4 regions of the Methylocystis sp. Uni0008 genome follow, and region 2 is predicted to be linked to each of the others. Evidence: predicted binding sites of a transcription regulator. Region 2 holds the regulator's gene; each other region holds the start of a gene.
The links. The regulator PhoB, encoded in region 2, activates phosphate uptake and scavenging genes when phosphate is short. The targets are predictions, from matches to a motif close to TGTCATNNANCTGTCAT.
Positions count from the first base shown of each region.

Region 1 (7,436 bases), 1.6 Mb from region 2:
AGCGCGCTTCATTCCCGCGCATCCGATCGCGGGCACGGAGTTCTCCGGACCCGACGCAGGATTCGCCACCCTGTTCCAGAATCGCTGGTGCATTCTCACCCCGCCTGAGAACGCCGACGACGTGGCCGTGGGAAAGCTCACAGAGTTCTGGAAGCGTCTGGGCGCCAATGTCGAGACGATGAGCGTCGCGCATCATGACGCGGTGCTCGCGCTCACGAGCCACCTGCCGCATCTCATCGCCTACAACATCGTCGGCACGGCGGATGATTTCGGCGATGAGACGCGTTCCGAGGTCATCAAATTCTCGGCCTCCGGCTTTCGCGATTTCACGCGCATCGCGGCGTCTGACCCGATCATGTGGCGCGATATTTTTCTCGCCAATCGGGACGCCGTTCTGCAGATGCTCGGGCGGTTCAATGAGGATTTAAGCGCGCTGCAGCGGATGATCAGGCGCGGCGACGGGCAGGGGCTGCTGGAGTTTTTCTCGCGCACGCGCGAAATTCGCCGCTCGATCATCGAACAGGGCCAGGACACGTCTGCGCCCGACTTCGGAAGGCGAGCGGAAGGGCGCTGAGCCGCTTCACCGCCGCGGGCGATGCTGGACGACCTATGACCGAACCGCATTCCGACGCCGTGCGCGCTGCGTTCGAAAACGCCGTTCCAGGCTATGACGCGCTGCGACGCAAACTCATTCCGCATTTCGACGCCTTCTACGGGACAGCGCTCGACCTTCTCGAAGAGACCGTTGGAGCCGGCGAGTTCCGATGCGTCGACCTTGGCGTCGGCACCGGACTTTTGTCGGAGATGATTCTCGCACGCTTTCCGGGCGCGCGGGTCGAAGGCGTCGATTCGGCGCCGAAGATGCTCGACGCCGCGCGAGAACGGCTGGCCATTTACGGCGCGCGCGTGCGCCTGTCGCTCGCCGACTATGTGGCCGCGCCGCTTGCAGGGCCGCTCGACGCCGTCGTTTCGGCGCTGTCCATCCACCATCTCGAGCATGAGGCGAAGCGCCGCCTCTTCCAAAGGATCCATGATGCGCTGCGGCCCGGCGGCGTCTTCGTCAACGCCGACCAGTCGCTTGGCGCGACGAGTGAAATCGAGGACGCGTATCAGCGCCGCTGGGAGGCGGACGTCAAACGGTCAGGCGTCGGCGACGAGGATTTCTCGGCGGCCAGAAAGCGCGCCGAACTCGATCGCAGCGCGACCTTCGCCGACCAGATCGCCTGGCTCAAGGAGGCGGGCTTCCGCTATGCGGACATAGGCTGGAAACGCCATCGCTTCACGGTGTTTTACGCGCGCCGCTAGAATCGTCTTTCGGCTCGTGACCGATGCGCAAGGCGTCGTTGGCGTTACGGGCGATGACCTGCTGCACCTTGCCGGCCAGTGCGGCGAGCAGCCACGGAAGCTGAACGTCGATGCGTAGCAGGTCCTTCAACACCGTGATCTGCGCCGACGCCGCCTGTCCGAGCGCCCTCACGTGAACCGTCGCGACGTCGCCAGCCCAGGTCACCTCGGAATGCGCGACCTTGTCGATATATTCGCGCTGCATCATGGTCAGCTGTTCGGAGACGCGGGCTTTCGCCTTTTCGACGCCGAGATCGTGCGGAACGGTGACGGTAATGGCGTTCGACATGGCTTCCTCCACTGGTCCCAATGTAGGCGCCCTAACGCCCGAAGAGAAGAATGGCGCGGCTAAAGGCGGGGCGACGTTGATCTCTCGATGGCTGGTGCACAGGGCAGTCGAGGTTGCGCTCATTTCCAGTTTGAGCGCGCCGGCGAATCGCGCGGCGGCGCTTGAGGCGCCGTCGCCTCCGCGAAGACCCGATTTTCACGAAGCCGCTCCCCAACCAAAGCCTCCGTCGGACGCGAAACCGCCGCAAGTCGACGCGCAGCCCGACTTGGACTGCATGACGAATCTGCGCGCGGCGGAAGTCGTTTTCGAGACAGTCGAAGCGCCTCTCGGGGGACTGAATGGTTGCGCGATCAACGGTCCCGTTCGTCTCGTCGCCATCACTGTCGGCAAGCGGCAGGTTATGCTCAATGCGAAGCCGATGCTCAGTTGCGCCTTCGCGCTGAAGTTTTCGGATTTCACCAAAAATCTGCTCGCGCCGCTCGGCGCCGGAACATTGGACGGATCGCTGGCGTCGATCGACACTGGACCCGGCTACGAATGCCGCGGCCGCAATCAGGATCCCGCAGCCAAGCTCAGCGCGCACGGCAAGGGACTCGCACTCGACGTTGGCGCTTTTGTTTTCTCGAACGGGCGTAAAGTAGCGGTCGACTCGCAGCCTGATCCTCAGTCGGCGGCTTACGTCAAAGCCCTGAGATCGGCCGCATGCGGCTGGTTCACTACCGTGCTTGGGCCTGGATCAGATCCCTATCACGCGAGTCATCTGCATTTCGATATTGAGCGGCATGGATCGAATGGCGCTTATCGAATCTGCCAATAGCCGAAAAACATAGAATTTTCTGCAGCGAAGCGCTAAGGTGTCGCTTAGCCACACGATGAACCCAGCGCGCCGGCGGACACGCCTCTAAAGTGCAGCGTCGTCGCTCCGGATGGATGACAAGGGAGGCGTGGAATCGTGATCGACGACTATGGCCAGATCAATATGGCCAAGGCGAACTTCGACGAAATCTACATCATGGATGACCCCAGATCCTACTATTCTGTTCTGGGCGGCTTAGACTACATGATCCCTGACGTCGCTGAGCCTGTCATTCGGCAGGTGCTCGCAGCGAAGGCTTCGGGCGGGAACAAGCCCATCGTTCTCGACGTCGGTTGTTCTTACGGCATCAACGCCGCAGTGCATCGATTCCCACTCACCTTCGATACGTTGAGGCGTCGATACGCCCGACGCGAACTGGTGGAATTATCCTCGGACGATCTGCTGAGGCTTGACGCCAACTATTTTGCGGCGTGGCCGGATCGCGGCCTGGCGAGCTTCATCGGTCTTGACGTCTCCGAGCCCGCGATCCGTTACGCCACGAGCGTCGGTCTGCTCCAGGATGGCGTCGTCGCCGATCTTGAGGAAAGCGAGTTGCACGCAGACGCCGCGCGCATCGTTTCTCGCGCGGACGTCATTCTTTCGACCGGCTGTATCGGCTACCTGGGAGAGACGACTTTCCGCAAGCTGCTCGCGCAGGCGAAGCGCCGACCATGGGTGATCTCCTTCGTGCTGCGCATGTTCCCCTTTGACGGCGTCGCACAGGCGCTGAGCGACTTTGGTTACGTCACGGAGCACTTGGACGGAGCAACCTTCATACAGCGGCGTTTCCGCAACCGGGACGAATTCGAACATACGTTGCAGACGCTTGCGGCGCTCGGGAAAGACACGCATGGCTTGGAGGGGGAAGGCCTCTACCACGCCGATCTCTATATCTCTCGTCCCGCGGAAGACGCGGCGGAACTGCCGCTATGCGAGTTTGTGACGATCGCGAGCGGTCGCTATAGGTCTTTTGGGCCCCGTTATGTCCATGTCGAGACTGACGAAGGCAGGCTCGTCACGCTGGAGCCCTGAGCTGGCGATCGGATACGCGATTCAGCGTGCTGGCGTTCACCTCGCTGACGCGAGAAGGCCGAGCCGCGTCAATTCGTGTTCACGGATGTTGCGGGTGATCGGGTAATAGCCGCCTTTCTTCGCCTGCGTCTGGCCGTCTCTCGAAAGGACGTATTTGACGAATTCGCCGCTCAACGTATCCATCGGCCTCTTGGGATCCTTCAGCAGGTAGACATAGAGGCCGCGCGCCAGCGGATATTTTCGAGAATAGGTGTTGTCGAAGGAGGCGTCGTAGCAGCCTTTGCCGACGGCTCCCACGGGAACGGCGCGCACGGCGCTGGTCTTGTAGCCGATGCCGGAATAGCCGATCGCGAATTTGTCGGCGCCGACGGCGCTCACGACCGCCTCGGATCCGGCCTGCATGTTGATGTCGTCCTTGAAGTCGCCGCCGCTCAACACGTTCTGTTTGAAAAATTTGTAGGTGCCGGAGAGCGTGTTGCGGCTGTACATCGCGATGGGTTTCGCCGCCCATTCGCCGGTCAGACCGAGTTCTCCCCAGGTGCGTATGCTTCTTCCGCCGCCGCTCTTGGGGTCGGCGGCGAAGACCCGCTCCAACTGCTCCATGCTGACGCATTGCAGCGGATTGTCCTTGTGGACATAGATCGCCAGAGCGTCAATGGCGACGAGAACCGCCGTCGGCTTGTAGCCGAATTTGGTCTCGAAGGCGCCGATCTCGTCCGGCGTCATCTGTCGCGACATGGGACCCAGCTGGGCTGCGCCCGAGAGCAGCGCCGGCGGCGCGGTGTTGGACCCCTTGCCCTCGATTTCGATTGCGACGTTCGGGTAAATCGAGCGGAATCCCTCGGCCCACAGCTCCATCTCATGAAGCATGGTGTCGGAGCCGACGGACTTGAGCGTTCCAGAAAGATCGCCGACCGCTTTGTAGGGAGAAAGCTCCATATCGAGCGCGGCCGCGCCGGCGGTCAGAACCGCGACGGCGGCGACGGCGGCGAACAAGGCGCGCAATTTCATGGTGTCTCTCCGTAGCGTCAATCATTGCGGCCGAACGAACTCGCCATGGGAAGCGTGCGCCGACGGGAGCAGCTCGAAAGGCGCCGCACGGCGAGCGTTCAGCAAGTCGTACTTGGTTTTGCCGCAATTTCGCTCGGCGGAATGACAGGCGCATGACGCCTGTGCGACAGCGGCGGCGCGATACGCAGCTCGATGAAATGCGCAAAAAAAATCCGGGAGGCGATGGATCGCCTCCCGGATCATATCCGATGTCGACGGCCGAAACGGCCGCCTCCTACGTCAGTAGGAGTAATACATGTCGAACTCGACCGGATGCGGCGTCATCTCGAAGCGCATCACGTCCTGCATCTTGAGCTCGATGTAGGAGTCGATGAAGTCCTTGTCGAAGACGCCGCCGGCGGTCAGATAGGCGTTGTCGGCTTTGAGACTGTCGAGCGCTTCGCGCAGGCTGCCGCAGACCGTGGGGATCGCCTTCAACTCTTCCGGGGGCAGGTCGTAGAGATCCTTGTCGGCCGGTCCGCCCGGATCGATCTTGTTGGCGATGCCGTCGAGGCCGGCCATCAGCATGGCCGCGAAGGCGAGATAGGGGTTCGCCGTCGGATCGGGGAAGCGGACCTCAACGCGTTTCGCCTTCGGGCTGGAGCTGAAGGGGATGCGGCACGACGCCGAGCGATTGCGCGACGAATAGGCGAGCAGCACCGGCGCCTCATAGCCCGGGACCAGACGCTTATAGGAGTTGGTCGACGGGTTGGTGAAGGCGTTCAGCGACTTGGCGTGCTTGATGATGCCGCCGATGTACCACAGGCACTCCTGAGAGAGGCCGGCGTATTTGTCGCCCGCGAAGACCGGCTTGCCGTCCTTCCAGATCGACTGATGGACGTGCATGCCCGAACCGTTGTCGCCGTAGACCGGCTTCGGCATGAAGGTCGCCGACTTGCCATAGGAATGCGCCACCTGGTGGATGGCGTATTTATAGATCTGCAGATGATCGGCGACGGTGACGAGCGTTTCGAACTTCAGACCGAGTTCGTGCTGCGCCGACGCGACCTCGTGGTGGTGCTTTTCGACCTTGACGCCCATGGCCGCCATGGCGGCGAGCATCTCGCCGCGCATGTCCTGCGCCGAATCGACAGGCGGCACCGGGAAATAGCCGCCCTTGGTGCGCACGCGGTGGCCGAGGTTGCCGCCCTCATAGGCCGTGCCGGTGTTGGAGGGCAGCTCGGTCGAATCGAGCGAGAAGCCGGTGTCGTAAGGCTCGACGGAGAAGCGCACGTCGTCGAAAACGAAGAATTCGGCTTCCGGACCGAAAAAGGCGGTGTCGCCCACCCCGGCGGTTTTGATATGGGCCATCGCCTTCTTGGCGATGCCGCGCGGATCGCGGTTGTAGGGCTGGCCCGTCGAGGGCTCCATGACGTCGCAGACAATCGACAGCGTCGACGCTGCGAAGAACGGGTCGAGCGCGACGGAGCTCAGATCAGGAAGCAGCGTCATGTCCGATTCATTGATCGCTTTCCAGCCGGCGATCGACGAGCCGTCGAACATGATGCCTTCGGTCAAAGCCTCTTCATCGACAATCGAAACGTCGAACGTCACATGCTGCCATTTGCCGCGCGGGTCGGTGAAACGGAAGTCGACGTATTTAACGTCATTATCCTTGATCTGCTTGAGTACGTCCTTGGCCGTCGTCATGTGGTTTGATGCCTCTCTTTGCTGATCATGCTGTTTAGCCGTTTTCGTATTGGGCGCGGCAGAGCGTCTGAAGATGTTGGCTAGAAAGCTCATGTGGCGGGGGCTCAGTGCTAGATGGCGTCCGCGCCGGTCTCGCCGGTGCGGATGCGGATCGCGCCTTCGACGTTGGAAACAAAAATCTTGCCATCGCCGATGCGGCCCGTTTGCGCGGCGGTGCGAATGGCTTCGACGGCGCGCTCCACGGCGTCGTCCGCGAGAACGATCTCGATCTTAACTTTTGGTAGAAAATCAACGACATACTCAGCGCCGCGGTAGAGCTCGGTGTGGCCCTTCTGGCGGCCAAAGCCCTTGGCTTCAGTGACCGTGATACCCTGGAGTCCCGCCGCCTGCAGCGCTTCCTTCACTTCATCGAGCTTGAACGGCTTGATGATCGCCTCGACCTTTTTCATCAAATTTCCCCGCGCGCTTAGCTTAAGCCCCGGCCCGCTAGCGACTTTGGCTCGGCTGAGAGCCGCCGAGCTTCTAACATTGCCGCGTTGGTCGCGCCATGGCCAAAGTTCTGGCGCCAAACTGTCGTCCGGCGCCTATCGAATATACTGTATGCGCATCTTTCGAGCGATACGCTCAAAATCTAGGCGTCGCTGCGATCGTCCACAACCGCGGGCAGATCTTCCCGTGCGCCCCATTCCGACCAGGAGCCGTCGTACACTGCAGCGGGCGAACGGCCAGCGGCGGCGACCGCCAGGCTGATGATGCAAGCCGTGAGCCCGGACCCGCAGGAGGCGATGACGGGGGCGTCGGGATTGACGCCCGCGGCGGCGAAGGCCGCTTCGAGCCCAGCGCGATCCTTCATCCTTCCGCCTTCCAGGACATTTCCGAACGGAAGGTTACGCGCGCCTGGCATATGGCCGGAGCGCAGCCCCGGACGCGGCTCCGGCGCCCATCCGTGGAAACGCTCCGCGCCGCGCGCGTCGACCACCTGCGGCCCGCCGAGATCGAGGGCGCGCCGCACGGCGTCCGCGTCGGCGACGAGGCTCGCGTCGAAACGGGGGGTGAAAGCGGCCGCAGGCCAGCTTCGCGCCTCGCCCTGTTCGAGCGGCCGCCCTTCCGACTTCCAGGCGGGAAGGCCGCCCGCCAGGATGGACGCCTTTTCCACGCCGAAGACCCTAAGCGTCCACCACAGGCGCGGCGCGGAGAACAGGCCGACGCAGTCGT
Region 1 is NZ_CM166370.1:874,095-881,530, reverse strand. Features, by position in the region: gene AC0X69_RS04405 (prephenate/arogenate dehydrogenase family protein) at 1-574, shown strand, start outside; gene AC0X69_RS04400 (class I SAM-dependent methyltransferase) at 610-1,305, shown strand; gene AC0X69_RS04395 (polyhydroxyalkanoic acid system family protein) at 1,280-1,633, opposite strand; gene AC0X69_RS04390 (extensin family protein) at 1,908-2,450, shown strand; gene AC0X69_RS04385 (class I SAM-dependent methyltransferase) at 2,646-3,521, shown strand; gene AC0X69_RS04380 (PstS family phosphate ABC transporter substrate-binding protein) at 3,558-4,532, opposite strand; gene glnA (type I glutamate--ammonia ligase) at 4,812-6,221, opposite strand; gene AC0X69_RS04370 (P-II family nitrogen regulator) at 6,332-6,670, opposite strand; gene sseA (3-mercaptopyruvate sulfurtransferase) at 6,853-7,436, opposite strand, start outside.
Region 1: the regulator PhoB is predicted to act here: its motif matches at 4,674-4,690, upstream of AC0X69_RS04380 (PstS family phosphate ABC transporter substrate-binding protein).

Region 2 (7,436 bases):
TTCCTCGACCGAGCGTTCATTGAACACTTTGACGCCGCGCTCGTGGAAAAGCCGGTAGAGCAGGCGTTCGCCCGAGAGCGCCGGATCGACGAGCTCGTGATCTTCGAGAGTGGCGGCGAGCGCCTGGCCTTCGGTCCAATGATCATTTTCATCTACCGAAAGCTCCTCGGCCCCGTCGGGCGCGTCGCCTGGCGGAAGATCGCGGGCGCGCGCGCCGCCGGACGGCAGATATTGCAGGAGCAATCCGCCGGCGCGCCAGCTGCGGCCCTGCGGCGTGACGCTTTCAGCGACGGCGAGTCTGACGAAAGAAGGGATCTGCTCCGACTGACGGAAATAGATATGCGCGGCTTCGGCGAGGCTTTCGCCTTCCAGCGGCACAACGCCCTGGTAGCGCGCCGCGTCTTCCTCGCGCTCGATCGTGAGCGCGAGATGGCCGCGTCCAAAGAGCGCCGCCGGCGCAGCGGCGCGCGTCTCGGCGACGCGCTCGGCGTCGAAGCGGGCGAAGCCGCGCAGCTTCCCCGGCGCGTCATAGTCGACGACGAGCATGTCGACCGGCCCGTCGCTGCGCGTTTGCAGCTGAAAGCGGCCGTGCGATTCAAGGATAGAGCCAAGCAGCGCGGCAAGCGCCACCGCCTCGCCGAGCAGGCGCGCCACCTGCGCCGGATAGGCGTAATGGCTGAGGATGGAATTGACCGTGGGGCCGAGCCGCACGACGCGGCCGCGCAGGTCGAGCGCCTCGACCGCGAAAGGCAGCACCCGGTCATCCTCGGAATGAAGCGCAACTGGCCGGCTTGGCGCCGGGCCCCCGCCTTGCGGCATCAGACCTGCCCCGGCGCGAGGCACCAGCACAGCACGCCCTTCTGCGCGTGGAGGCGGTTCTCGGCTTCGTCGAAGACGACCGACTGCGGCCCGTCGATCACTTCCGCGGTGACCTCCTCGCCGCGATGCGCCGGCAGACAGTGCATGAAGAGCGCATGTTTCGCGGCCGCGCGCATCAGTTTCGAGTCGACCTGATAGGGGGCCAGCGCGGCGCGGCGCTCGTCCTCGTCCGCGTCGCCCATCGACACCCAGCAATCCGTGATCACGGCGTCGACGCCGGCCACGGCTTCATAGGCGTCGCGCGTCAGATTGATCTTCGCGCCATTGGCTTTCGCCCAGCTGACGAGTTCGTCGGAGGGCGCAAAATCGGCAGGCGTCGCCACATTGATCGTGAAGCCCAGGCGGCCGGCGGCGTGCACCCAGCTCGTGAGCACATTATTGGCGTCGCCGGTCCAGGCGACCGTCCGGCCTTGAATCGGGCCAAGATGCTCCTCGAAGGTCATGACGTCCGCCATCACCTGACAGGGATGCGACTGCTTGGTCAGCCCGTTGATGACCGGCAGATTGCCGAAACGCGCCAGCTCCATGAGATCGGGATGCGAAAGAATGCGCACCATGACCGCGTCTAGGAAGCGCGCCAGCACGCGCGCCGTGTCGGCGATGGTCTCGCCGCGGCCAAGCTGCATTTCGGCGCCGGTCAACATGATCGTTTCGCCGCCGAGTTCGCGCATCGCGATGTCGAAGGAGACGCGCGTGCGGGTCGACGGCTTGTCGAACACCATGCCGAGATATTTGCCGGCGAGCGGCCGCTCGCTCGGCTCGGCGCCTTTGACGCGGCGCGCCTTGAGCGATTTGGCGAGATCGAGAATGCGGCGCAGCTCTTCGCCGGAGTGATCGGAGAGATCGAGAAAGCTGCGCGGCCGCGTCAGCGAATGGGCGGTCATCACGCGGCTCCGAGCTTTTCGGCGGGCGCGGCGAGGCGTGCGCAGGCGGCGGAAAGGCGCGTCGCCGCAGCCGCAATGTCGCTCTCGTCGATAATGAGCGGCGGCAACAGACGCACGACGTTGTCGCCGGCAAGAACGGTCAACAGGCCTTCGGCGCGCGCGGCGGCGGCGAAGTCGGCGTTGGGAATGCGGGTCTTGACGCCGAACATCAGTCCCTCGCCGCGGATTTCTTCGATCAGAGACGGATAGCGATCTTCGAGCTCCGCGAGCCGCTGGCGCAACAGCGCGCCGAGCCGAGCGACGCGCGCCATGAAGCCGTCCGCAAGCACGACGTCGAGCACCGCGCCGCCGACCGCCGTCGCCAGCGGATTGCCGCCGAAGGTGGATCCATGCGCGCCCGGCGTCATGCCCTTGGCCGCCTCGCGCGTCGCAAGGCAGGCGCCGAGCGGGAATCCGCCGCCCAGCCCCTTGGCCAGCGCTGCGATGTCGGGCGCGACGCCCGCGTGGTCGCAGGCGAGGAATCTGCCGGTGCGGCCGACGCCGCATTGGACCTCATCGACCACGAGCAGCAGCCCGCGCGCGTCGCAGAGCGCCCGCAACCGCGCCAGAAACGAGGGCGCAAAGACGCGCAGGCCGCCCTCTCCCTGAATAGGCTCGAGCAGCACGCCCGCCGTTTCCTCAGTGACCGCCGCCTCGACGGCGTCGTAATCGCCGAAGGGGACCTGATCGAAGCCTTCGACCGGCGGTCCGAACCCTTCGAGATATTTCGCATTGCCGCCGGCGGCGATGGTCGCGAGCGTCCGGCCATGGAAGGCGCCTTCGACGGTGATCAGCCGATATCGCTCCGGCTGGCCATTGGCCGCATGGAATCGACGCGCCGTCTTGATCGCGCATTCCACCGCCTCCGCGCCGGAATTGGTGAAAAAGACCAGATCGGCGAAAGTGGCGTCGCAGAGCCGCTCGGCGAGGCGCTCAGCCTGCGGGATACGAAAAAGATTGGAGACGTGCCAGGGTTCTTCGGCCGCGCGCTTCAGAGTCTCGACGAGATGCGGATGGTTGTGGCCGAGCGACAGCACCGCGACGCCCGCGCTGAAGTCGAGATAGCGGTCCCCGTTTTCCGCGATCAGCCAGGCGCCTTCTCCATGTTTGAAGGCGAGATCGGCGCGCGGATAGGTCGGATAAAGCGCTGACGTCAAAAGCCCTGCTCCATGCTTCCGTCGCTGGCCCCGCCAGAGGAAGCTCGAAAAACAAAGCGCCGCCCTTTTAAGGGCGGCAGTTCAGGACGGATTTTAAGCGCGCCGCCCGATGCGGTCAAATCAATGACGCCGTTCGGTCATTGGCGTCGATGCTCGGCGTCGCGCAGGCCGAAAGGGTGAGTCCTGCGGGCAACAGTCCGGGCGAAAGGCTGTTGAGAACGCGAGCGCGCGCTTGCCAGCGCGACTCGCGCGTGATTCAAAGTAAACAGAAAGTTTCTAGTCGGCGCCCGCGTCGTTTGTTTGGGCGCGTTCTCTCGAGTGTTGATGCGCGTCACATCGCCGCTGGGCTTCAGGCCTGCGTTGCTCGGAAGAAACTCCGATCCGCGCGCGACCCGAAAGAATGGAGAAGCCTAATGTCATGGACCGACGAACGCGTCGAACTGCTCCGCAAGCTTTGGAGCGACGGCCTGAGCGCCAGCCAAGTGGCGGCTGAACTCGGACCAGGCATCACGCGCAACGCCGTGATCGGAAAGATCCATCGCCTCGGACTCGCCGAGCGCGCCAAGACGGCGAACGCACAACGTCCGCGCGTCGCCAAGGCCCCGCGTCAGACGCAGCCGCGCATGAACGGCGTCTCGTCGCACGGCAATCTGGCGCTCGCTTTCGCGCCGCACGTGTTGGCTGCGCCGCGGCTTGCGCGCGAGGAAGAGGTGGTGATCCCCATCTCCGAGCGCGTCACGCTCATGGAGCTGCGAGAATCCATGTGCCGCTGGCCGATGGGCGACCCCACGTCGCCGGAGTTCCGCTTCTGCGGCGGCAAGTCGACGATCGGCGGCGGACCTTACTGCGCCTATCACGCGCGCGTCGCCTATCAGCCGGCCCAGGATCGCCGCCGCGCGCGCGATCAGCTCCGCGCGCAGCGTTACGCATAATCGGGCGCCGCGGCCCGTCACTCGTGTCCGAAAGTTTCGTCGAAGGAATAACCGGCGCCGCGCACGGTGCGGATCGGATCCTTCTCGCGGCCGCGGATCAGGGCCTTGCGCAACCGCCCGACGTGGACGTCGACCGTGCGCTCGTCAATCTCCGCCGACATGCCCCAGACGCTGTCGAGCAGCTGCGCGCGGGTGAAGACGCGACCCGGCTTCTCCATGAAATATTCGAGCAGCCGGAACTCGGTCGGACCAAGATGAATTTCGCGGCCGGAGCGCCGCACGCGGCGGGTGTCGCGGTCGAGGTCGATGTCGCCAAGCGTCAGCCTGGAGGCGACGCGTTCGGGTCGCGCCCGGCGCAGCAGCGCGCGCACCCGAGCCATGAGCTCCGGCGTCGAGAACGGCTTGACGACGTAATCGTCCGCGCCGACAGAAAGGCCGCGCACGCGCTCGCCTTCCTCGCCGCGCGCGGTGAGCATGATCACCGGCATATCCTTGGCGCTGTCGCGCGCGCGAAGACGCCGGCAGATTTCGAGACCTGAAACGCCTGGCAGCATCCAGTCGAGAATGACAAGGTCAGGCGGCGACTCGGCGAGCCGCAGCTCGGCTTCATCGCCATTGTCGACATGCTCGACCTGGTAACCTTCGGCCTCGAGATTATAGACGAGCAGCGTCGCGAGCGAGGTCTCGTCCTCGACGACGAGGATACGCGGCGCGCGATCGCTTTTGCCGCTGCGCGGCATCACGGACGTCGCTTCGTTCATTGCGTCGCCTCATCCTTGAGCCCGAAATCGGGAACGCGCGATTTCGGCCGCTCGGTGGGCATCGGCTCGCCGGTGACGACATAGACGACCGTCTCCGAGATGTTGGTCGTGTGATCGCCGATCCGCTCCAGATTTTTTGAGCAGAACAGCAGATGCGTGCAGAAGGAGATGTTGCGCGGGTCCTCCATCATGAAGGTGAGAAGATCGCGGAACACCGAGTCTTCCAGCGCATCGAGATCGGAATCGTTCTGCCACACCGCGCGCGCGCGCTGGATGTCGCGCAGGGCGTAGGCGTCGAGCGCGTCCTTGAGCTGCATCGCGGCGACTTCATGCATCGACTTGAGTCCGACGATGGCGCGCGGCACCCGCGCCTCCGACACGATCTTGAGCGTGCGCTTGGCGATGTTCTTGGCGAGGTCGCCGACGCGTTCGATATCGCCGGAGATCCGGATTGCCGCGATGCATTCGCGCAGATCGACCGCCAGGGGCTGTCGCCGCGCGATGGTGAGGATCGCGTTCTCCTCGATTTCGCGCTGGAGCGCGTCGAGCCGCGGATCGCTGGAGACGACCCGATGGGCGAGGTCGACGTCGAAGTTGGAGAGCGCGTCCATCGCCTCCGCCAACATTTTTTCCGCGACGCCGCCCATTTCAGCGATGCGGCGTCCGAGCGCCTCAAGGTCCCGGTCGTAGGATTTTACAATGTGATCGCTCATGAGCGCCGTCCTCGAATGCTGGTTCAGCCAAAACGGCCCGTGATGTAGTCGAGCGTCCGCTTTTCCTTGGGCTTGTTGAACACGTCGTCCGTCTCGCCGAATTCGACGAGTTCGCCGAGGTACATGAAGGCGGTGTAATCGGAGACGCGCACCGCCTGCTGCATGTTGTGTGTGACGATCGCGATCGTGTAGCGGCTGGTGAGCTCTTCGATCAGCTCCTCGACTTTCGCCGTCGAGATCGGATCGAGCGCCGAACAGGGCTCATCGAACAGAATGACTTCCGGCTGCACGGCGACGCTGCGGGCGATGCAGAGTCGCTGCTGCTGCCCGCCCGAGAGGCCGAGACCGCTCGCGTGGAGCTTGTCCTTCACCTCGTCCCAGAGGGCGGCACCGCGCAGCGCCGCTTCGACGCGCGCGTCGAGATCGGCGCGCGACAGCTTCTCGTAAAGCCGAATGCCGAAGGCGATGTTCTCATAGATCGACATCGGGAAAGGCGTCGGTTTCTGAAAGATCATGCCGACCCGCGAGCGCAGGGCGTTGAGGTCGATCGCCGGGTCGAGAATGTTCTCGCCGTCGAGCAGCACTTCCCCTTCGGCTCGCTGACCCGGATAGAGGTCGTACATCCGGTTCAACACGCGCAGCAACGTCGACTTGCCGCAGCCTGAAGGTCCGATGAAGGCCGTCACCTTGTTTGCGCGCAGCGGCAGGCTGATATTCTTGAGCGAACGATCCGCGCCGTAATAGAAATCGAGGCTGCGGACCGAGATTTTCGTCGGCGGCTCTTTGGGGGCTTGGACGGCGGCGTTCATTTCGATTTCCTCCGGCCGGCGCTCAGGGAGCGCGCGGCGATCGACAGGGCGAGAACTGCGACGGTGATCAGCAGCGCGCCGGTCCAGGCGAGTTGCTGCCAGTCTTTGTAGGGCGAGAGCGCGAACTGGAAGATGACGACCGGCAGGCTCGCCATCGGCGCCGCCAGATTGGTGCTCCAGAACTGATTATTCAGCGCCGTGAAAAGAAGGGGCGCAGTCTCGCCGGAGACGCGCGCGACGGCGAGCAGCACGCCGGTGATCATGCCCGCCTTGGCGGCCCGATAGGCGACGCTGGCGACGACATGCGCGCGCGGCGCGCCGAGCGCCGAAGCGGCCTCCCGCATCGAGCCGGGCACGAGCAGCAGCATGTCCTCCGTCGTTCGCAGAACGACGGGGATGACCAGAAGCGCCAAGGCCACGGCGCCGGAGATCGCCGAGAAGTGACCCATCGGGTGCACGAGGATCGTGTAGACGAAAAGGCCGATGACGATCGACGGCGCGCTGAGCAGGATGTCGTTGATGAAGCGCACGACGGTGGTGAGCTTCGAATAGCGGCCATATTCGGCCATATAGGTGCCTGCGAGCATGCCGAGCGGCGTGCCGACGCCAACGCCGATCGCCGTCATGATGAGCGAACCGACGATGGCGTTGAGCAGACCGCCGTCGCTGCCAGGCGGCGGCGTCATCTCGGTGAAGACCGCAGGCGAGAGGCCGCGAAATCCTTCATAGAGAAGCGCCATAAGGATCAGGAGCAGCCACGTCAGTCCGAAAAGCGCCGCCGCCCAGCAGAGCGTTGTCGCGATCGAGTTGGCGTTGCGTCTGGATGCATAAAGCGACATGGAGCGCCTCCCTATGCGGACTTCTGTTCGATGCGCATCAGCATGTAACGCGCAATCGCCAGAACGACGAAGGTGATGAAGAAGAGGATGAGGCCGAGTTCGATCAGCGCCGACGTGTAGAGATCGCCGACCGCCTCGGTGAACTCATTGGCGATGGTCGCCGAGATCGTCGTGCCGGGCGCGAGCAGCGATCCGGAAATCTTGTGCGCGTTGCCGATGACGAAAGTGACCGCCATCGTCTCGCCGAGCGCGCGTCCCAGTCCAAGCATGACGCCGCCGATCACGCCGACGCGCGTATAAGGCATCACGACGTAGCGCATCACTTCCCACGTCGTGCAGCCGATGCCGGTCGCCGCTTCTTTCAACACCGGCGGCACCGTCTCGAAGACGTCGCGCGAAATCGACGCGACGAAGGGCAACACC
Region 2 is NZ_CM166370.1:2,515,553-2,522,988, reverse strand. Features, by position in the region: gene AC0X69_RS12575 (Hsp33 family molecular chaperone) at 1-819, opposite strand, end outside; gene argF (ornithine carbamoyltransferase) at 819-1,763, opposite strand; gene AC0X69_RS12565 (aspartate aminotransferase family protein) at 1,763-2,959, opposite strand; gene AC0X69_RS12560 (GcrA family cell cycle regulator) at 3,373-3,891, shown strand; gene phoB (phosphate regulon transcriptional regulator PhoB) at 3,909-4,652, opposite strand; gene phoU (phosphate signaling complex protein PhoU) at 4,649-5,365, opposite strand; gene pstB (phosphate ABC transporter ATP-binding protein PstB) at 5,389-6,174, opposite strand; gene pstA (phosphate ABC transporter permease PstA) at 6,171-7,013, opposite strand; gene pstC (phosphate ABC transporter permease subunit PstC) at 7,025-7,436, opposite strand, start outside.

Region 3 (7,436 bases), 1.4 Mb from region 2:
ATCGAGATATTCGACGACGGCCTCGTCAGCAGGCTGAGGCTGCCGGTCATAGCGGTTCATGCGCGTTCTCAAGCCATAGCGCCGCGGGAACGGACGCGCCATCAGGCGCCTGAGCGTCGTTACGAGCGACCGCATCGACGAACTCGAACGCTCCCTTCCGGCAGGATCAGATCTACAGCATATAGCATCCGGGCGCGTGCAAGGAAACGCCCGCCGAGACTCGCGCCCGGCCACATCCTCAAGGCGCAGGTTCTGCTCACCAATAGACCTTGGCGCGGACCTCGAACAGATTGGGATGCGCGCCGGTATAATTGGCGCCGAGAAGCATGGGCAGTGGACCGCCGTTGTAGAGGTTCAATGGCGAGACGATGTTCATCACGCGCGTCCAGTTCGCCTGGAATGCGATGCCCACGTCCGGGTACCAATTGACGCCGATCGTAAGATTCTGCTGACGGCCGCCGTTGATCCCGGCGTTGGCGATGTAGGTCCGGGCGAATGGATTTGGCGTGACGAAGGTCGTGAGCGCCAGCAGGTTGTAAAGGGTGTTTCCGTTGTAGGGTCCGTTGTTGAGGTCGACGGAGCTGAAGCGAGCGGCCAAGCCCCAGGCGCCCCAGCCGCCCTTGCTGAGCGGATTCTTGATCTTGAGCTGATTGAAGGTCGCGCCGTTCTTGTCCTTTATGTCATAGGACTGCGCGCGTTCCTCGCCGGTGATCCAATAGGTGCCCTGGATGTAATAGCCGTCGAAATAAGCCGACCGTCCTCCGGGATTGAACGGAACCAGAGAACCGTTGACGGGAATGACGCCCGTCGCCGCCGAAGCCGCCGTCAGATAAGTCGCGCGGTTGATCGCGTTCTGATCGCGGTTGTAAAGGGCGCCGAAATATTCCGCCTGGATGCCGAACGGCCCATGTGACGCCGCGAACTCAATGCCGAAGGATTCGACGCTCTTCGTGCATTTGCCGGCGAAGGCGGAGCTGTTGAAGATGTTTTGCGGGATCGGCCCCACGATCGTTCCGCAGGAGAGATCCGGCGTGCCGATGAGTCCCTGGCCGAGGATATTCGCTTCCGATCTGATGCGGTTGCCGAGCGCAAGGACCCGGTCGTTGTTCGCCGCCGTGGAGTCGTTTGGCTGGTGATAGCGGCCGGAGACTCCGACGTGAAGAAGATCATGCTCGTCGTGGATCGGCGCGTAGGTCAGGCGGCCGGTGAGGTCGAAATACTGCCCGCCTCCGGTGGCTTGAAACCAGGTGGTGTTGGACTGGAAAGGACCGCCGCCGCCCGCGTTCGGAATGTAGAGTCGTGGAATGCCCCAGGTCGCCGGATAGCCGCGCGCGGGATTGAGGCTCGCGTCGCCGAAGCTGGTGCTGAATATGCCGCCCTTGAAGGTCCAGTCGTCGCCATATGCGCCCATGGCAAGGCCGATATGACGATCAGGCTGGAAGGTGTCGACGGCGAGCGAACGTTCGATGAAGTCGCGGTATTTCGAGGAATTGATCGCCTCGACGCTGAACGGCTCGAACATGCTGCCGACCATGATGTAGGCCGGATCCTTCGCGAAGGGCAGCGTGAACAGCGGGCTCTGGATGCCGAAATAGGCGTCGCGAATGCCGCCATAGACGTGATTGACGCCGGTTATCTGGCTTGTGCCGGTAAAGTCATATTGCAGCTTGTAGAAGTAGATCTGCGCGGCCTTGCCTTCGACCTCGAGCCGGAGCTGGCGGCCGCCGACCTGATTGTCGAAACCGTTGAGCGGCAGAGCGATGCCGCCGCCGTCGATGATGATGCGGCCGCCGACCTTAAAGCTATACGCCTTGTCTTCGGTCTCGACGAAAAGCCCGTTCCTGAAGCTGACGAACACCGGCGGCCGTGGCGGCGTGTCTGAAGACCCTTTGGACACTGCAGCATTGGCGACATTCGTTTCGCTTTGCTGTGAACGGCTCTTCGCGCTTGAACTTCGCGACGGCGGCTTCGCCTGGCGCGCTTCCTGACGAAGCTTGGCGACCTCGGCTTCGAGCGGTCGAAGCCTGGCGATTTCCGCTTCCAGCATGCGCAGTCGCGCCTCGATCGCGCTCTCGGACGCGCCGGCGCCTGTCGAGAGCAAGGCCCCAACCGTCGCCACGGCGAGTGCTTCCTTCGCCCGCCGAATTGCCAAGTCCGCCTCGCGATTCCTTTTGCGTTTGGCGGAGAGGGTGCGGCGTTAACCTTAACGAATAGTTAGCGCCCTTCTCACCCCTCTGATGCAAAGGCGTCCGCGCCCCAAATGGGGCGCGGAGAATTGCTCGAGTCGCGAGGGCTAGAAATAGACCTTCGCCCGCATTTCGAGGAACGTCGGATGGGAGCCGCCCTCATAGGAGGACTGAGGATTCCAGTTCAACGGCGACTTCAGAGACAGCACATGAGTGGCGTTGAACTGGAAGGCGAAGCCGTTATCCGGATACCAGTTTATGCCCGCCGTCACGTTTTGTTGGTAGCCGCCATAGACGCCGGAATTTGCGATGACGTTCTGCAAGAGTGTCGCATTGGCGATCTGTGCGGGAGTTCCCGGCAGGGGCCCCCCGAACAAGCCGAAAGCGTTATTGGCGACCAGCAGGTTGTTGTAGAGCGACGCGCCCTGATACGGACCGTTGTTCAGGTTGAGAACGCTCCAGCGTCCGACGAGACCCCAGGCGCCCCAGCCTCCCCTGGAGAAGGGATCCTTGATCTTCAGCTGGCCGAAGGTCACGCCGTTCTTGTCTTTCAGATCGTAGGACTGAGCTTTCTCTTCTCCCGTGATCCACCACTCGCCCTGCACATATCCTCCGCTGGCGACGTAGTTGGAATTGCCCGGAGACAGAAACAAGCCTTGCGTTGGCGAAGCGGCGCCCAGCTGATTGAGTTGGGCCAGCGCGAACTGCTGAGCGGCGGATGTGTTCCTGTTATAGTTCGCCATGAGCCACTCGCCCTGAACGAAGAAGTTCTCGTAGGAGAATGCAGTTTCAAGGTCGATCTTCTCGATGTCCTTGATGCAGTTGCCGGCGGCGTTATACTGGTTGAAGGTCACTGCAGGCGTCACGAAGGCCGCGGGCTGAGCGAACCGGCCGCACGAAAGATCCGTGGTTCCGAGGAAGGTGGTTCCAAGGATATTGGCTTCGGATCCGAGCCGATTGCCCGGGGCCGAGTTGCGATCGTCGCTGTAGGCTGTCGCGTTGTTGGGCTGATGGTAGCTGCCGGCGACGCCTAAATGCACAAGCCGATGCTCGTCCAAGATCGGCGCCCAGGTTACGCGGCCGGTGGTTTCCCAATAGGCGCCGCCTCCCCAGGGTTGATACCAATTGGCGTTTCTCACGCCAAAGCCATTATAGGCTGGCGCTAAAACGCCCACGTTTCCGGACGATGTGTTCACCGGACGCGCGTTGAGATCCTGGAAGCTCAGCGAATAAAGACCGAAGTGAGCCGTCCAATTGTCTTTGCCGATCAGGCCAGCGGCCACGCCAATGTGACGGAAGGGGGCGATTGCATCGACCGCGAGCGGCCGTTCGATCGTGTCGCGATATTTCGAGGAAGCCAAGGCCTCCAAGCTGAATGACTCGTACTGGCTGCCGATCTTGAAATAGACCGGCTCGGCGAGCAACGGATGCGACAAGCGGGGGTCTTGCAGGCCAAGGTAGGCGTCGCGCCATCCGCCCCAGAGAAAATTGCGGTCGGTTACGTAGTTTCGCGACCAGAACGCGAGACCCGTGAGGGTGTTCGCATTAGGCAGATTTGTATTCCAAAGCTGCGTTGTGGAATTCGCGAAATCGAATTGAAGCTTGTAGAACCAAGGCCTCAGCCTCCCTTCGGCCTCCAGTCGCGCCTGGCCAAAACCAACATTCCCCTGCCAGCCATTGCCGGGTGAGCCAATTGTGCCGCCGCCATCGACAAAGAGGCGGCCGCCGACCTTGAAGGCGAAGGCCTTGTCCTCGGTCTCGACCAGAAGGCCGCTTTTCAAACTGACGAAGACCGGGGGCGGCGGCGGCGGACCCGGCGGGCCTTTCACCGCCGCCGCGGTGGCGGCGTTGGCGACATTCGTCGCGATTTTCGCCTGCGCCTTCGCGCCATGCGCCTCGTGACGAAGTTTCGCGACCTCCGCTTCTAGCGGACGAAGTCTGGCGATCTCCGCTTCCAACATGCGCAGTCGCGCCTCAGTGGCGCTGTCGGTCGCGCCAGCGCCGGTAGCCGCGAGCAATGTTCCCGCCGTCGCCAAAGCAAGTGATTGATAGATCGGAGTAGTCGCCATGTCCCAGCCTCGCGCTTGGTTAGTTTCGGAATGCAGCGCGCGACTTATGGCCCTCCCTAAATGACACATCCGTGACAATTGAAGTATCAATGCAGTCATCCGTTGATCCAAGTCACGTATTTCTGAATTATGTTGCTGACGTGCAACACAGATACGCACATATATAAGTACTAAAACCAATATTGAGCTTCTTTAAACGGTACGGATTTCTACTTAATAGCATGCATGTCATATAGTGCACACTGTATCTTATACGTTTTGTGACAGACTCAGTACAGGCGCCAAATCGTACTAAATTGGAAACAATCCATAAACATTATTTCTGTTGTATACATGATAAAAACAATCCGGAAATAAAACTATACTTTTTGGACAAACTGCAGCAACACGGGCCTGCAAAGATCCCGCCCGGGTTGAGCGAGCGACGCTGCGTCGCCGCGCAACGAACGCCTCCCTCCCCTTGTGGGAGGGAGCGCAAATGACAAAGAGGTTTCGCGAAGCGACCGAAACAGGAGCAGGCTTCTCACCTGCCGGCCGTGGATCCAGCCCGCCGTCCACTGCCGAAGAACGGGCGCAAAGCTTATCGCCGAAGGGGCGTGGTGGCGGACTTGGCTGAACGGGGCTGAAACAACCCTCGTCGATCAGCCGCTCGCAGGAGCGAAGCCTGCGAGCCTGACAGCGAACGACTGAAATAAATCGATGAAAGATCCAGAGAGCGGTGACGCTCCGTCAGCCGGAGCGTTGCCGAGGGCTCAGTCGCAGTTCTTGAATTTCGAGTCCTTGCACCGAGCGATCATGGCTTGAGCCTTGGCGATCTGCTCGGGCGACAAGGATTTCGCCGACATGTCGCGGATCGATTTCTTCTCGGCGACGCTCATTGCGAGCGTCTCCGTCGCGAGCTGCGTCCACATGTAGCCGTGCAGCAGATCGCGTTCGACGCCCTGTCCGGCGACATACATGTTGCCGAGATTCAACTGGGCGTCGGCGTCGCCCTGCTCGGCGGCCAGCCGCAGCCATTTGGCGGCTTCCTTGTAGTCCTGCGCAACGCCGGCGCCGTCATAATACATTGAGGCGATATTCATCTGCGCGGCGGCCAGTCCCTGATCCGCCGCGAGCAGATTCCATTTCATCGCCTCCTTGTAGTCCCTCATGACGACCTGTCCTTCGAGATACATCGTGCCGAGATTGAACTGTGCGGAGGCGTTTCCATGATCGGCGGCGGCGCGAAGCCATTTGATGGCCGCCTTGGGATCGGCGGCGATCCCCTTGCCTGTGAGATACATCGCGCCGAGGTCTCCCTCCGCGCGCGCGTCGCCTTTCTCGGCAAGCGGCTTGAGCAGTTTGAAGGCGCTGGCGTAATCGCCGCGTCGCGTTGCGCCCATCGCGGTCTCATAATCGTCAGCGCGGACCGGCGCGGCCCAAGCGAGCAGGATGGAGAACGCGATCGTGGCCACGGGCTTAGTCATTCGGGCTCCTTCAGCAAAATCAAGACGCGCGAAAGCCCCCGGCGCGAACCGGAGGCTTTCGACGAGATCACGGCCTGACCAAATTGATCAGTAGTTCCACTGCAGCTGCATTCTGAGCAGGTCAGCCTGGAATTGCCGATAGGGCGCCGCAACCGTGTTGGTGCGGTCCATGTGAGAGTAGATCGCCGTGAATTCGAGCTCCGGCAAGGGCTGATACTCGACGCCGACGTCCCATTCGTTCACACGGCCGTTCGGCGCGTTGTTATCGAATTTGAACCCGCCGTTATAGTATTGCCATTTCACGAAGGGGAAATAGACGCCGGTGCCGAAGTCCTTGTCCTCATATTTGTAGGAGGCTTCGACATAGCCGCCGTTCAGCCTTCTCGCCTCGATCGCGGTCTGCGTTCCATTGAGCTGCGGCCCGACGCCCCAGTTCCATTCAGCGCGAAGGCCGAAGGGCTGCGGATAGATGACGCCAGTGATCGCGACGCGCGAGTCGCGAATGCCCTGCCCGCCATTCGCCACGGCCGGTCCCCAACCGTTGAACGCGCCATAGACGCCCAGCTGATAGTTTCCGACGTTGTTCCATCCGGCCCCGTTCACATAAGGAACGAAGCCGGATCCGATGTTGGTGTATGGCGTGTTCAGCGGAATGAAGCCCGCCCAGTTCGTCGCCATGCCCAGCGAGGGCCGGATCGCTGCCGTGTAAGGCACGAAGCGTCCCGTGTAGCCCTGGATGCTCGCTTCGACCACCTGGCCGTTTTCGAAGACGTAAGGGTAGGTGAAGCGCGCGACGAGATGCGTGCCCTTGTTGAGCTCGATGCGGTTGGCGCCTTGTCCGTTGTAGACGCCAAAGGCGACCATGCCGTAATCGCCCGTGCCTTTGAGGTTGTTCTTCACGAGGTCGCGGAAGAGATGCCGCATTTCCTTCGGCGTATAGTAGAAGAACAGCCCAATGTCGCGTTCGTCCTTGCAGCAGGTGTTGATGGCGTCGGCGCGGTCGAGCGCCAGACGATTCTGCGACGACTGCATGTTTTCGAAGCCATAGGGAATTTTCGACTGGCCAGCGCGGACGCGGAATTCCTTGTCCTTGTCGAAGTAGATGTCGGCGTAGAGGTCGCGGATCTGCGCAAAGTTGCCGGGCGCGTTGGTGTAGCTGCCGACCTGGTTGAATCCGGGATATGGGAACACCGGATTGTAGAAATAGTAGACGGCCTGAGCGGCGGGGTTGCCATAGGCGGCGAAGGTCGGCGACGTCGAATTCGCGTTCGGCGGATTGCTCGCGAAGTCGTTCTGGAAATAGAGATAGAGATGATCTGAGACATCGCCGCTCAGAATGATGCGCGCCCGTCGGATGAAGAAGTTCTGCCGGTCGCCGACCGAACGGTCGTTCGTCGTCCTGATGTCGTACCAATACGGGCCGCCGCTCAGAATGTCGTTATAGCGCATTTGCGTATAGCCGCGCAGGCTGAGCCGCTCATACCAGTGCTGCGGAGGCGGGGGCGGCAGCGCCGCCGCAGCCGCATGCTGGGCCGCCGCCGCCTTGGCCGCCTGCTTGGCGCGCGCCTCATCGGCCTCGAGCTTGGAGAGCCGCGCCTTGAGCGCGCGGATTTCAGCGGAGACATCCGCTGACGCCGGCTCGATCGCGGCCAGCGAGTATAGGCCGAACGCAGCGATGGCGAGCGCGCGTTGTCCAACTCCCAGTTTCATAGGTT
Region 3 is NZ_CM166370.1:3,921,704-3,929,139, reverse strand. Features, by position in the region: gene AC0X69_RS19440 (DUF2093 domain-containing protein) at 1-60, opposite strand, end outside; gene AC0X69_RS19435 (OprO/OprP family phosphate-selective porin) at 257-2,119, opposite strand; gene AC0X69_RS19430 (OprO/OprP family phosphate-selective porin) at 2,294-4,255, opposite strand; gene AC0X69_RS19425 (tetratricopeptide repeat protein) at 5,008-5,721, opposite strand; gene AC0X69_RS19420 (porin) at 5,809-7,431, opposite strand.
Region 3: the regulator PhoB is predicted to act here: its motif matches at 4,316-4,332, upstream of AC0X69_RS19430 (OprO/OprP family phosphate-selective porin).

Region 4 (7,436 bases), 1.1 Mb from region 2:
GAGGCGCTAGAGCAAACGAGGGGAGCCAAAATGCCGTTTTCGAATTCGCGCATCGTGCCGGTGGCGTTTTGGGTCGGATTTCTCGCCCTGGGCCTCGCCACGAATGTCAACCACGAGCAAAAAGCGCGTGGAGTCGCTCACAGCAGCAAGCAGGAGATGAGCGTCGCCAGCGCCTCCAGCAAGCGACTGCCAATGCTGTTGAGCCAGGATCCGAATCAAGCCGTCGTTCGCGACTGAAGCAATCCTCCTCTAGCGCCGCGTAAGCGGCGTTTTTTTTGCGCCGAAATCCTAGGTCTTGCGGAGAGGCACAAGGTAATTCAGCGCCGTGATCGACAGGAAGCCGCCGATCCACGCGCCTACCGCCGCAAACGCCACATATGCCCAGTTTGACGTGTAACTGATCACCGCGAAGGCGGAGAGAAGATACCAGACGCTGCTCCAGCTCGCGGCGGCCACGCGCCGGCGCTCCGACACGGCGGCGTTGAAGAATACGTAGACGGCGTCGGTAATCGCGGTCGAGGCGGCGACGCCAGCCCCGATCAGCGGGTCAATGGCAGGCAGATCCATGGTCTCCTCCGCTTTCGCCAGATTTCGGCGAGCGCCTGCAGCGCGGCGATCAAACGAGAAGAAAACAAGATTGGCGGAGCGAAACGCCAATCTCTGTTTTAGCGCCCGACAAGCGGGCGAATATTCACCGGGTGACGCTCACTAGCGGCGCCAATACGGCCGCCCACTCCATTGACCGCCGCGGCGACATCCGCCCCAGGGTCCTCTGTGACCGTAAGGACCGCAGCCCCCGTAAACGAGATGAAGAGAACTCTGTGAATTGTCGGGCGCCTGGATCGGCATGGCGTCCGCCTCGGGGACGAAAGAGAACGCAAGGCTCGCGCTGAGCGCCGCTGCGCCCAGCAATTTTTTATAGGTCATAAGGAGCAGTCCTTCGAGCTAATCGCCAGCCGGTCAGTCGACCCTGGCGCGCCGGAGGCTATCGCCGATTGATCCGGAGAGCCACGGTCGGCGAGGAATGCGGTTAAGAACGCCCGAGGACAACTCGGTTTCGAGCGACCCGCTAGTCTCCGTCCTTCTTTTCGCCGCCGCTCTTGTCGGCGGGCTTTTTCGCACACGCCCAGATGCACTTATCTTCCGACTTACCCTGGCAGAACTGATCGTAAAGCGTGTAGTACCAGACGGAGTAAGGAATGGGTCCATCCGGAGGCGTCGGATCGCCCGGCGGAATCCGAAGAATCGGGAAACAGCTTTTAGGCGGCTTCTTGGACGCCTTTTGCTGATCCTTCGACTGGACCGCGCCGCTGGCGAAGGCGAGGCCGAGCAATGCGAGGACGACCAGACGCTTCCTCATGCGCGCGCCCCAGCAGCTGAAGACAAGCGGAAACTCTGAGATGGCGCATCCGCCGGGCGGGTCAAGCGATCGCGGGAGAGCGATGGGCGCGCCAAACTTCAGCCGCGCCTAACGCTCCGCCTCATTGTGACCGTCAGGGCCTGCTCCCTCGGCCTGATCCTCTTCGGCGGCCAGCCGCAGCGACTCAGCCAAAGCAAGCCGCAGGAGCAGCATGGCCATTTGTTCAGGAACCGGCTCGCGAGTGACGGCCTCGAAAGACAGCCGCAGCGCTATTCCCACTTCCCGAAGAACCGCGCGAGAGGCTGGATCGTCGTCAATTCGTCTCTTCGGGAGCATGTCGCTGTCCTCCCGACGTTTAAACCAACGGGCTTCTGCGTAGTTCCCACAATACGCTGAATTTAAAAGCACAATTTTGGCGACTGCGTCACGACGAGCGCCGGAATGTGCTGAACTGAAACTTCTGCGCCGCATGCCAGGGCGTATCATGCTCGTGCCGGCGACTGTCGACGAGCGCGAAGTCGGCGCCAAGAATGGCGGCGAGCGTTCCGGCGCTGTGTCGCGCCACCGGGAGACCGCTGCACCTGTCGGGGCCCTCGGGCGCAAATGTGCCAATGATGACATAGCCGCCTGGCTTGAGCGCTTGTTTGAGCCGGCGAAGATAAGCGCGCTGCTCGCTTTCAGTGGTCAGGAAGTGAAACGCGGCGCGATCGTGCCAAATGTCATAGAGTTCTGCCGGCCGCCATTCCGTCGCATCGGCGACAATCCACTTCACCTTGTCGCCCTTGGCGCCGAGCCGGACTCGCGCTGTATCAAGAGCCGCGGCCGACAGGTCCAGGACGGTAATGTCCTGGAAGCCCTTCGCGACAAGGCTGTCGACAAGCCGGGACGCGCCACCGCCAACGTCTATGATGGCCGATGACGGTCGTGCGCCCACAAGCTGGAGCAGCTCGAGAGACTCCTTGGGAATTTCTTCGAACCAGCTGACTTCGGCCTCGCGCTTGGTCGTGTAAATGTTGTCCCAATGCGCCTGTCGCGAAGTCGTCATCGCCACCCCGCTGTGTCGGACGTATTCAGCGGCATCGTCGCTGAACGCCCATGCTTAGGCTGTCAGGAATCAGCAGGGCGCAGATCACGCCACCGGCAACGCTCGGAATCGCGTTTCAACCACCTTGCCTGAAGAAAGTAGCGTGCGCGGCGCTAAAGTCGGCGGCGAAAACCGAGCGGCGAGTGGCCGCTGCGCTTGCACAATGGTGGGCGCGACAGGGATTGAACCTGTGACCCCTACGATGTCAACGTAGTGCTCTCCCGCTGAGCTACGCGCCCCCAAGCCGGATCGGCCGGAGCGCCCGTCTATAATGGCGAACGAGACGGCGCGCAAGCGGGCTTTGGCTGCGACGTTCGCGCTCAGCCTTGAGCGCAAGCCTCGGAAAGGATTGAGATTTGGTAAAAGCCGCAGCTTGCGTGCGTAAAAGATTTGTGACGTTGCGCGATTTCAAGTCTTGCGGCGAGCCTGCTTTGTGGCAGACTTAACGCCGCTCCCGCTGGTCAAGCGGAGAGAAGTTAAGGAGGTTTCGCATGTCCTTGCAGGGTCATATCGTCGAACTCCAGCGCCGCCACGAAGCGCTCAAAAAGGAGATCGAGCAGGAACAGCTGCATCCCCAAGCGGACGAATTGAAGATCGCGGAACTTAAGCGCAAGAAATTGCAGATCAAGGACGAGCTCGCCAAACTGTCGATCAGCGAGACGCGACATTAGCGTTTCCGGCTGGCTCACATTCTACTGCTTCACGCCATGGGCGGAGAGAGATCTCCGCCTTATTTTTTAGGCAGTCGCCGCGGCGCGCGATTTGCGAGACTTCATCCTTATGCCAGTCACCGAGCTTTACCGCGCCGAGACCCTGCACGAAGGTCTCGGCGAGCCGTTCTTCGATCGCGTCGAACCCGCGACCTTCCCTGAGCATCGGCTACGCTACCGCAACCAGCGCTGGGCCGCGCGGGTCGGGCTCGACGGTCTGAGCGACTCGGAGTGGATCGAGCATTTCGGGCGCTTCTCACCATTGCCCGGCGGCTTCGCCCACCCTTTAGCGCTGCGTTATCACGGGCATCAGTTCCGCGTGTACAATGCCGATCTCGGCGACGGCCGCGGCTTCCTTTTCGCGCAATTGCGGGACGTCAAGGACGGCCGCCTGCTCGACTTGGGCACGAAAGGCAGCGGCCAGACGCCCTGGTCGCGACGCGGCGACGGGCGGCTGACGCTCAAGGGCGGGGTTCGCGAGATTCTGGCGACCGAAATGCTGGAGGCGCTCGGGGTCGACACCTCGAAGACCTTCAGCCTGATCGAGACCGGCGAGGCGCTTATGCGCGGCGACGAACCTTCGCCCACCCGCTCGAGCGTGCTGGTGCGGCTGTCGCATTCGCATATCCGCATCGGCACGTTTCAGCGCCTCGCCTTCCACAATGATTCCGCGGCGATCGACAGGCTGCTCGACCACGTCTGCAGCCATTACTTCCCCGCCATCGCCGATCTGCCGGCGCCGGACAGAGCGCTCGCCTTTCTCGAACAGGTGGTCGCGCGCGTCGCCGAGCTCGGCGCGGGCTATATGGCGTCCGGCTTCGTGCACGGCGTGTTGAATTCCGACAACATCAACGTCACCGGCGAAAGCTTCGACTACGGTCCGTGGCGTTTCGCGCCGGTCTATGATCCGACCTTCACCGCCGCCTATTTCGACGAGATCGGTCTTTACGCCTTTGGCCGCCAGCCCGGCGCGCTCGGCTGGAATCTCTCCCGCCTTGCGGAATGCCTGATCCACCTCACCGGGTTGAAAGCCGCCGAGACGGTCCTCGCGACTTTCCCAGGCCGCATACAGCAGGAATTCCGGGCGGCGCTGCTCAATCGACTCGGACTTGCTTCGGCGGGCGATGACGCCGATGCCGCGCTGGCCAAAGCCTTCGTCGATTTTCTGACAACGACGAAGGCTCCATTCGAACAGACCTTCTTCGATTGGCGCGGCGGCCTCGCCTCCAACGAGCGCGCCGCGCGCAGCCCGTCTGCGAGCCATTATCAGGGGGAGGCATTCGCGGCCTTGCGCGCCGCTCTGGCGCAGCATAGGCCGTCTGCGAATGCGCGCCTCCATCACCCCTATTTCCAGCGCGCCGCGCCCTGCACGATGCTGATCGATGAGGTCGAGGCGCTCTGGGCGGCGATCGCCGAACGCGACGACTGGGCGCCGCTCTACGCCAAAATCGACGCAATCGGGGAGATGCGGAACGCTTATGAATCCTGATGGAGCAATTCGCTTGAACGCCTCCCGGCCGAGGCGGGATAATTGCGCGCGCGCGCAACCGATTCCCGAGCGTTCAGTGGCGTTCGAGGACGATCTTCAATGAATGAAACGCCGAGCGAGATCGATAAGGGAGCCATCCGCGCGGAGGTCGAACGACTTCGGCTGGAGCACCACGATCTCGAGACCGCGATCGACGCGCTGCTCGCGGTCGGCGTCGCCGATCAGCTGCAGATTCAGCGGCTGAAGAAACGCAAGCTGCTGCTGCGCGACCGCATCGCCTATCTCGAAGACCAGCTCACGCCCGACATTATCGCGTAGCTGCTGGGCCTCGCGCGCCGCCGCTCGACGCGCGCAGGTCAGGACCGAGCCGGCAGGAAGCCGAGCGCGCGCAGCAGCAGCGGCATCGTCAGGCCCTGAACCACGATCGAGAAGCCAACCACGGCGAAAGTGACGGCGAGTATCTCGTCGCGTTGCGGCAGATCGCCTGGCAATGACAGCGCCAGAGCCAGCGCCAAGGCGCCGCGCAAGCCGCCCCACCAGAGAACATGCTGCTCGCGAAACGAGATCTTCCATCGCGAAGCGAGGAACAACGAACTCAGCGGATAGACGACGATGGCGCGCGCGCAAAGAACCGTGGCGATCGCCACCGCCAACGCCGTCGCCCCTACGGCGCCGAAAGGAGTCGACGCCACATCCGCGCCGATCAGCAGAAACACCATGGAATTGGCCACGAAGGCCGCGAAATCCCAGAAGGACAGAACGAATTCACGCCCCTTGAGGCTGATGTAGCCGCCTTCCTGTTCGCTCAGGAGCCCGAGATTGCCCATGACGAGGCCGGCCGTCACCGTCGCCAGAACGCCGGAGACATGGAGATGTTCGGCGATCAGAAAGGAGCCGAACGCCGCGATGGTCGTCAGCGTCGCTTCGATCAGATGTTCGGAGGTGCGCAGCGACGCAAGGATGGCCGCCCCGCCGAACAAGGCCCCGACGGCCACGCCGCCAAATACGACTTTCACGAGAGTTACGGCGGTCTCCACGCCGCTCTGGTTGGCGCCGCCGCTCTGCACGAAGGCGAGCGCCATGACGAAGAGCACCGCCGCAGCGCCGTCGTTGAGCAGGCTCTCGCTCTCGACCAGCAGCCGCATCCGGCCTTTGATCCTGTTGTCCTTGAACATCGCGATGATCGCGACCGGATCCGTCGCGGCAATCAGCGCGCCAAAAAGCATCGCGGAGTATGGAGGCCAGTCGAGCAGCGTCGTCATGGCCACCGCGACGACCGCCGCAGAAATGACCGTTCCGATTCCTGCGAGCGCGAGCAATGGCAGCGAATCGCGCACCAGTTCGCGCCAGGAAAGAGTCAGTGCCGCCTCAAACAGGAGCGGCGGCAGGATCAAATCGAAAATCAGATCATGAGTGAGATGCGGCGCGAAGTCTGCGCCCGACAGGGCGACGGCGGCGCCGACAATGACCAGTCCGACGGTGTAAGGCAGTCGGATTTGACGCGCGGCGATCGCGACGATCATCGCAACGGCCAGCACGGCGACCGCTTGCCTCAGACTTACTTCCATAATGTGTCCACACCGATAGAGAGAATCCCGTGGCGACGTTAGCGCGGGCGCCGCCCGCGCGCGAAGCGAAATCGGCCTGCAATCGCCATGGATCGCGCGCTTGCCTATCGGGAAGCCATCGTCTATGCCGCATGGCTTCCCTTCGTGAAGGAAGCAAGAGTGGGGAAGTCCAAACCGCCCGTCGCCGTCATCATGGGGTCGCAATCCGACTGGGCGACGATGCGCCATGCGGTCGAAACGCTCGCGGCGCTCGACGTCGCCTGCGAGGCGAGAATCGTCTCGGCCCACCGCACGCCCGATCGACTCGTGGCCTTCGCCAAAACGGCCGAATCCGAGGGCTTCCAGGTCATCATCGCCGGCGCCGGCGGCGCCGCCCATCTGCCCGGAATGACCGCATCCATGACGCCGCTGCCGGTTCTCGGCGTGCCGATCGAATCGGAAGCGCTCAAGGGCCTCGATTCGCTGCTGTCGATCGTGCAGATGCCGGGCGGCATTCCCGTCGGAACGCTCGCTATCGGCAAGCCCGGCGCCATCAACGCGGCGCTGCTCGCCGCGGCGATTCTCGCGCGCGCCGATCAGGGCCTCGCGGCGCGACTCGCCGCCTATCGGGCGCGACAGACGGACAGTGTGGCGATGACGCCGCGCGACGGCGCGTGATGCTCGCGCCCGGCGCGACGATCGGCATCCTTGGCGGCGGCCAGCTGGCGCGCATGCTGGCGATGGCGGGCGCGCGCCTCGGTTTGAAGGCCCATGTCTTCTCGCCTGTTCCCGACGATCCGGCTTTCGATGTCTGCGCGGCGCGCACGCAAGCCGACTTCCACGACGAGGCCGCTCTCGCCGCATTCGCGGAATCCGTCGACGTCGTCACCTATGAATTCGAAAACGTCCCCGCCCGCACGGCGCAAGTGCTTGCCGCGCATCGGCCGGTACGGCCCAATCCGAAGGCGCTGGCGCTCACGCAGGACCGGCTCGTCGAGAAACAGTTCGTGCAGAGCCTCGGAATCGCCACGGCCGATTTCGTGCCGGTCGACAACGCGGGCTCGCTCGCACGCGCGGTCGCGCGGCTCGGACGCAACTCGATCCTCAAGACGCGGCGCCTCGGCTACGACGGCAAGGGCCAGACGCAGTTGCGCGACGGCGGCGACCTCGCGGTCGCTTTTCGCACGCTTGGCGGCGCGCCCTGCATACTGGAAAGCGTCGTGCCCTTCGAGAAAGAAGTGTCGGT
Region 4 is NZ_CM166370.1:3,649,525-3,656,960, reverse strand. Features, by position in the region: gene AC0X69_RS18135 (hypothetical protein) at 31-237, shown strand; gene AC0X69_RS18130 (hypothetical protein) at 289-567, opposite strand; gene AC0X69_RS18125 (GCG_CRPN prefix-to-repeats domain-containing protein) at 709-927, opposite strand; gene AC0X69_RS18120 (hypothetical protein) at 1,070-1,360, opposite strand; gene AC0X69_RS18115 (hypothetical protein) at 1,469-1,696, opposite strand; gene AC0X69_RS18110 (class I SAM-dependent methyltransferase) at 1,785-2,405, opposite strand; tRNA gene AC0X69_RS18105 (tRNA-Val) at 2,609-2,683, opposite strand; gene AC0X69_RS18100 (YdcH family protein) at 2,936-3,115, shown strand; gene AC0X69_RS18095 (protein adenylyltransferase SelO) at 3,225-4,643, shown strand; gene AC0X69_RS18090 (YdcH family protein) at 4,743-4,961, shown strand; gene AC0X69_RS18085 (cation:proton antiporter) at 5,000-6,211, opposite strand; gene purE (5-(carboxyamino)imidazole ribonucleotide mutase) at 6,404-6,868, shown strand; gene AC0X69_RS18075 (5-(carboxyamino)imidazole ribonucleotide synthase) at 6,868-7,436, shown strand, end outside.
Region 4: the regulator PhoB is predicted to act here: its motif matches at 2,826-2,842, upstream of AC0X69_RS18100 (YdcH family protein).